2 regions of the Bradyrhizobium sp. USDA 4369 genome follow, and region 2 is predicted to be linked to the other one. Evidence: predicted binding sites of a transcription regulator. Region 2 holds the regulator's gene; the other holds the start of a gene.
The links. Region 2 encodes PhoB, which activates phosphate uptake and scavenging genes when phosphate is short. Its sites were predicted from a motif close to TGTCATNNANCTGTCAT; they were not measured.
Positions count from the first base shown of each region.

Region 1: ACVIJ6_RS34585 (Orn/Lys/Arg family decarboxylase) is a predicted target of PhoB. The motif match lies at 1,456-1,472, and genes of this name have one in related genera.

Region 1 is NZ_JBSRYH010000001.1:7,599,844-7,603,250, reverse strand. It holds gene ACVIJ6_RS34585 (Orn/Lys/Arg family decarboxylase) at 1-1,411, opposite strand, end outside; gene cobT (nicotinate-nucleotide--dimethylbenzimidazole phosphoribosyltransferase) at 1,618-2,673, shown strand; gene ACVIJ6_RS34575 (histidine phosphatase family protein) at 2,673-3,266, shown strand; gene ACVIJ6_RS34570 (adenosylcobinamide-GDP ribazoletransferase) at 3,263-3,407, shown strand, end outside.
Region 2 is NZ_JBSRYH010000001.1:551,607-555,013, forward strand. It holds partial or broken gene ACVIJ6_RS02555 (HoxN/HupN/NixA family nickel/cobalt transporter) at 1-180, opposite strand, end outside; gene ACVIJ6_RS02560 (trypsin-like serine protease) at 361-1,677, opposite strand; gene phoB (phosphate regulon transcriptional regulator PhoB) at 1,773-2,480, opposite strand; gene phoU (phosphate signaling complex protein PhoU) at 2,497-3,213, opposite strand; gene pstB (phosphate ABC transporter ATP-binding protein PstB) at 3,247-3,407, opposite strand, start outside.

The DNA of each region.
Region 1 (3,407 bases), 7.0 Mb from region 2:
TGCGCAATTCGATCCCGAGCCGGATCGTGTCGTCCCACAGGACTTCGCCGGAGCGGCCCTTCATCATCTGCGCGCCGACGTCGAGGGAGGCGAACAGCGGATAGAATGGCGACGTCGAGGCGTGCTGCATGAAGCTTTCGTTGAAGCGGCGATGCTCGACCCGGCGGCGCTGACCCTTGATGTGGCGATCCTTGATGTGGATCTGCGACGCCTGCGAGAAGCTCGCGAGCTGCTTGTGGGTCGATTGCGTGGCGATGATGCCGGGGGCGTCGGGCCCGAGCTCGGCAAGACCCATGGCGAAACGGCCCGCATAGAGCGGGTGGAATTTCATGAAGCCCGCCCAGGCCTCGTCGAACATGATGTAGTCGCACAGATGGCCGATGCGCTGCAGGATCATCTCGGCGCTGTGGATCGTGCCGTCATAGGTGCACTGCTCGACAATGGCGACGCGGAACGGTCGCTCCTTGCGCCAGGCCTCGGGGTCCTTCACCAGCGGGTTGTCGCGGATCTGCTGCCGCAACCGCTCCTCGTCGAGCAGATCCCAGCGCATCGGCCCGATCAGCCCCCAGGCATTGCGGACGGTGGGAACATAGATCGGAACGCCGCCGGAGATCAGCAGCGCGCCATGATGGGCGGCCTTGTGATTGTTGCGGTCGAACAGCACGAGGTCGCCGTCGGTCACCAGCGCGCCCAGCACCACCTTGTTGGAGGTCGAGGTGCCGTTGAGGACGAAATAGGTCTTCTCGGCGCCGAAGATCTGCGCCGCCTCCTTCTGTGCGCGCAGCGCCGGGCCCTCATGGGTCAGCAGGTCGCCGAGATCGAGCACGGAATTGTCGAGGTCGTCGCGGAACACGGCTTCGCCGAGATGCTCGACGAAGATCCGGCCGATCGGGCTGCGGCTGTAGAACACGCCGCCATTATGGCCGGGGCAGGTCCAGAGCTGGTTGCCTTCCTCGGCATAGTCGACCAGCGTGCCGAAGAACGGCGTCTTCAACGTCTCGGCATATTGCTTCAGCCGGCTGATCAGGTTCTTGGCGATGAACGCCGGCGTTTCCTCGGACAGGAACACGTAGCCGTCGATGAAGTCGAGCACCTCGACCGGGAGGTCCTCGAACCGCTTGCGGCGAATCAAGAGGATGATCGGGAAATCCAGGCCGCGCCGCCGCATCAGGTTGATCAGCGCCGCCGTCTTGCCCTCCAGCCCCTTCTTGCCCCAGTCCACCACCATGCAGCCGATCGCGGCGTCGGTCTGCACCGCGATCTCGGCATCCTCCAGCTTGCGGGCGCGCACGACCTCGAAACCGGAGCGCTGGATCTCCTCGATGATCTGGTTGAAGCGGAGGCCGGCGAGATCGTCGGTCTCGAACACGGGTGCGGCGAACAGGAAGGTGAAGCGGCGGAAGTATTCCATGAGAGTCTTTCGGCTGGGTGGGCAGCCACCTGTCGACGGCTTCGATGACAATGGGATGACAATCGGGCCGTCTCCGGGTGACGGTTCTGCCGATGGCCTCGCTTTGTTCGTATTCTGCACCTTGAGCACGATTGCGCCCTGGCGCTTGTCTTGATCCTGTCGCAGTGGCAATCGTCCCAACGCTGAGCGACCCGAAAGGACCCATCGTGCTCCCTGATTGGATCTCCCTCGATTGTGCCGCGCCGTCCGAGAGCCATCGGCGGGCGGCCCTGGCGCGCCAGGCGCAGCTGACCAAGCCGCTCGGTGCGCTTGGCCGGCTGGAAGAGGTGGCGGTCGAGCTGGCGGCGCTGCAGGCGACGGACCACCCAGGTGCCGAGCGGGCGCCTGTCGTGCTGTTCGCTGGCGATCACGGGATCGCGGCGCAGGGGGTCTCGGCCTATCCGCCGGAAGTCACGGTGCAGATGCTTCGCAACTTTGCCGGGGGAGGCGCGGCGATTGCGGTGCTCGCCCGTCAACTCAACTGCCCGCTCGATGTGGTCGATGTTGGCACGCTGGCGAGCGATGCCGTTCCTGGCGTGGTGGCCGACAAGACGCGCCGCGGCACGCGCGACTTCAGTGTCGAGCAGGCGCTCACGCCGGAGGAGGTTGCCTTCGCCTGCGACGCCGGACGCCGCGCGCTGGCGCGGCAGGCCGATCATCAGCCGCAGCTCGTGATCTTCGGCGAGATGGGGATCGGCAACACGACATCAGCCGCAGCGATCGCCGCCGCGCTGCTGTCCTGCGCGCCGGCCGACATCGTCGGCAGCGGCACGGGTCTCGACGCCGATGGGCGCGCCAAGAAGGCCGCCGTCATTGCCGCAGCCCTGGCGCGGCATGGACTGACATCGGACGCGGCGGTAGCGGACATCCTGGCCGCCGTCGGCGGCTTCGAGATCATCGCAATGGCCGGCGCCATGATCGCCGCCGCGCAGCGGCGTTGGCCGGTGCTGGTCGATGGCTTCATCGTCTCGGTCGCGGCGCTCGCGGCCGCCAGGCTCAATCCGTCGTGCCGTCCCTGGCTGCTGTTTTCGCACCGCTCGGCCGAGCGCGGCCACGCTTGCGTGCTCGAGGCGCTCGGCGCCAATCCGCTGATCGATCTCGACCTCAGGCTCGGGGAGGCCTCCGGCGCCGCCACCGCGCTGCCGATCATCCGGCTCGCCTGCGCACTGCATAACGGCATGGCCACCTTCGCGGAGGCCGCCGTCTCGGGACGCGACGCGTGATGAGGATTGATCTGCTGCGGCACGGCACGACCGGGCGCGACGGTTATCTCGACGGCCGCACCGACCCGCCGCTCACGGATGACGGCTGGGACCAGGTCAGGCGGCAGACCGCGAGCCGGATGTGGCGCGGCGTCGTGAGTTCGCCCTTGGCACGCGCGCGTGCGGCGGCCGAGGACTATGAGCGGCAGACCGGCTGTGCGTTGGAGATCGATGGCGATTGGCGCGAGCTCCACTTCGGTCGCTGGGACGGACGGAAGCGCAGGGACATTGCCGCCGAGGCCGGCGGAGCCGACTTGCTTGCCGCGTTCTACGCCGATCCCGTAGTTCCGGCGCCTGAGGGCGAGAGTTGGGCCGACCTGCAGGCGCGGGTGGCGCGCGCCGTCGACCGTGTTCTGACCCATTCAGGGGCGGGGCCGGTTCTGGTGGTCAGCCATGGCGGTGCGATCCGGGCCGCGCTATCGCATTTGCTTGGCTGGCCCTTGCCTCAGCTGTGGAGCTTGCGGATTCAGCCCGGCACCCGCATCACGCTCGAAGCCGGGCGGGGGGCGGACGGCGCGCCCTGGGGCGAAATCGTCGAGATCATCCAGCCATGAGTTTGCGTGACTTCTGGATCGCATTGCAGTTCATGACGCGCCTGCCGACGCCGCGCGTCGTCGAGTCCCGGCCGGACGATCTCGCGCGGGCGTCGCTGTGGTTTCCGGCCGCAGGGATGGTGATCGGCGCGTGCCTGGCCC
Region 2 (3,407 bases):
CAGCATGGCCGTGCCGACGATGGCGGGACGGTCGGCATAGAGCGCAAACGCCCAGGCCCAGGCGAGCGCGTTGGCGAGCACGAGACCGGCCAGCAGCGCAATATTGCGGCCGCCCGCGGTCTGCAGCCAGGCCGGCGCTGGGCGTGGAGGCTGGGGATGATCAATTGGGAAAATCGTCATACTCAGGCAGGAGAGCAAGTCTCGCGCCAGTTGGCAAGCCTTGCTCCGCGAGGGCCAGATCAGCGTAGATTCACGCCGTTCACCCCCGTCTGGCCTGGACCGGCCTGCCTCCGTGGCAATTCGCTGTCCGGTCACGCACAAACAATGACCAGCCGCTGAAAACCTTCGCTCACCCCCGCCTTACCGGACCGAGGCGCTTTGCACGGCGATCTCGCGCCTGACGGCGGCCTCAAACCCGCTGGCCGGTGCGGCGAACATCAGCCGGGTCTCCTCATGGAACGCCGAGAAGATCCCGACGACGACCGTCTCGCCGCCGATCTCGGCCAGGATCGGCGAGCCCGAATAGCCGAAATTCGCCAAGCAATGCACCGTCAGCAACCGGCCATCCTCGGTCATGCCGGCGCTGCAATTGCGCTGTCCGGTCGGCGAATAACGCCGTTCCTGGCCGTAGCCGATCTCGGAAATGGTCCCGGCCGCCGTCGCCGCGGCAAGTTGCTCGCGCGTGAGCGCTGTGACCGTCACCGGCCGCGAAGGCAGCGCGTCCTTCAGAACGATCAGGGCCCAATCGGCGCGCGAGCGGTCAAGCGACCATTTGTCGTGCTGGATCGGCACGAAGTCCGGCGCCACGATCAGCTTGTCGGCAATCGACGAGGCTGCCGGCGTGCCCTTGTTCATGCCGGCCAGGAAGTGGACGTTGCCGGGACTGACCTGGGCGACGCCGTTGAAGACGCAATGCGCGGCCGTGAGCACCAGGCGCGGCGCCACCAGCGTGCCCGTGCACGAGCCACCCGTGCTGTATTGTGCCACGGTGACGACACCGATCGATGACGCCGGCCACGCCGTGGGATCCACGACCTCGCCGATATGCCGGTCGAGCCCGAGCAATTGCTCGGGCCGCGGATTGGCAATGCCTGCTTCGGCCGTTTCCGGCTTGGGCCGCCAGGCGGCGATGGCCTGCTCCGCCTGTCGACGCTGCGCCTCGCTCAGCGTGACTCGCTGGACCTCGCGGCCGGCGGACCGCACGCCATTTCGCCCCGCCATGACCAGCCAAGCATAGCCCTGCGCGACATCCTGCGCGACCACCCGCCCGTCGAGCATCATCAGGCCGAGCATATATTGCGACTGGGCGAAGCCCTGGGCCGCTGCGCGAGAAAACCACCGGCTAGCTTCGCCATGATCGCGGGCGACGCCTTCGCCATTGTAATAGGCGACGCCGAGATAATGTTGCGCGACGGCGAGGCCCTGATCCGCCGCCTTCCGGTACCAGGCCAGCGCCTCGGCGGGGTTGCGCGGCACACCCCAGCCGAACGCCTGCATGAAGCCGACATCGAACTGCGCCCGCGCATCGCCCTTGGCCGCCAACGGCATCAGCCGCCGCATCGCCATAGCTTGCTGGCCATTGGCCGCCGCGGCCACGGCATCCTCGAGTTCGGCGGCCGAACCGGGCACCATGCCGGCGAGCCACACGGCTAAAACGAGAGCAATTGTCCTGATCATCGCGTCCGCGGCATCCCGGTCATCATGATGGGGAGACCAGCAGACGGGATCAAGACGGCAGCCCCATGGCCGCGCGCAAAACGGCTGCCGCGGGCTTACGCCTGCTCGCTCTTGGCGAAGCGGTCGTCGAGCGCGTAGCCGGCGCCGCGCACCGTGCGGATCGGATCCTGCTCGCGGCCCGGATTGAGCAGCTTGCGCAGGCGCCCGATATGGACGTCCACGGTGCGCTCGTCGATATAGATGTCCCGGCCCCAGACGCTGTCGAGCAACTGCTCACGACTGAACACGCGGCCCGGATGCTCGAGGAAGAATTCGAGCAGGCGGTATTCGGTCGGGCCGAGATCGATCGGCCGGCCCGAGCGCGCCACCCGGCGCTTCTCGCGGTCGAGCTCGATGTCCCCATAGGACAGCACCGTCGCCAGCCGCTCCGGGCTCGCCCGCCGCAGAAGACCCTTCACCCGCGCCAGCAGCTCAGGGACCGAGAACGGCTTGACGATGTAGTCGTCGGCCCCGGTCGCCAGGCCGCGCACGCGCTCGCTCTCCTCGCCGCGCGCGGTCAGCATGATGATCGGCAGCTGCTTGGTCTCGGGCCGCGTCCGCAGCCGGCGGCACAGTTCAATGCCGGACAGGCCCGGCAGCATCCAGTCGAGCACCACGAGATCGGGAACGCGCTCCTTCAGCCGCGTGTCGGCCTCGTCGCCACGCCCCACAGTCTCGACCTCATAGCCCTCGGTCTCCAGATTATAGCGCAGGAGCGTGGTCAGCGCCTCTTCGTCTTCCACCACCAGGATGCGCGCAGTCATATCGAACGAGTCTCTCTCAGTTGCCGGGGACCGTGGTGGCGAAGCTCGTCATGTCGCCCTTCGGACGCTTGTCGACCATCGCCTGGCCCTCGATCATGTAGAACACCGTCTCCGCGATATTGGTCGCGTGGTCGCCCATCCGCTCGATATTCTTGGCGCAGAACATCAGATGGATGCAGAACGAGATGTTGCGCGGATCTTCCATCATGTAGGTCAGCAGCTCGCGGAACAGCGAGGTGCAGATGGCATCGACCTCCTCGTCGCCCTTCCACACCGCCATCGCAGCCGGCAGATCGTGCGCGGCATAGGCATCCAGCACCGACTTGACCTGCGACTGCACGAGATCCGTCATGTGCTCGAGGCCACGGATCAGCTTGAGCGGATGGAAATCACTTTCCAGCGCCGCAACCCGCTTGCCGATGTTCTTGGCGAGGTCGCCGATGCGCTCGAGATCGGTGGCGACGCGCATCGCGCCGACGATCTCGCGCAGGTCGACCGCCATCGGCTGCCGGCGCGCGATGGTCAGCACGGCGCGCTCCTCAATGATGCGCTGCAGCTTGTCGACCTCGGCATCGGCGGCGACGACCTTCTGGCCAAGCGCGACGTCGCGCCGAACCAGCGCGTCGACGGAGTCGACGATCAGCCGCTCGGCGAGACCGCCCATCTCCGACACGAGCCGGGTCAGATCCTGCAGATCGCTGTCGAACGCCTTGGCGGTATGTTCACTGGCCATGATGATCTCCTGAAGGCAATGATGCTGTCGGCGTCAGCCGAACCGGCCGGTGATGTAGTCCTGGGTCCGCCGATCGCTCGGCGAGGTGAAGATCTTGCTGGTGTCGTCGAACTCGATCAGCTCGCCGAGATACATGAACGCGGTCTTGTCGGAGACACGCGCCGCCTGCTGCATGTTATGGGTCACGATCGCGA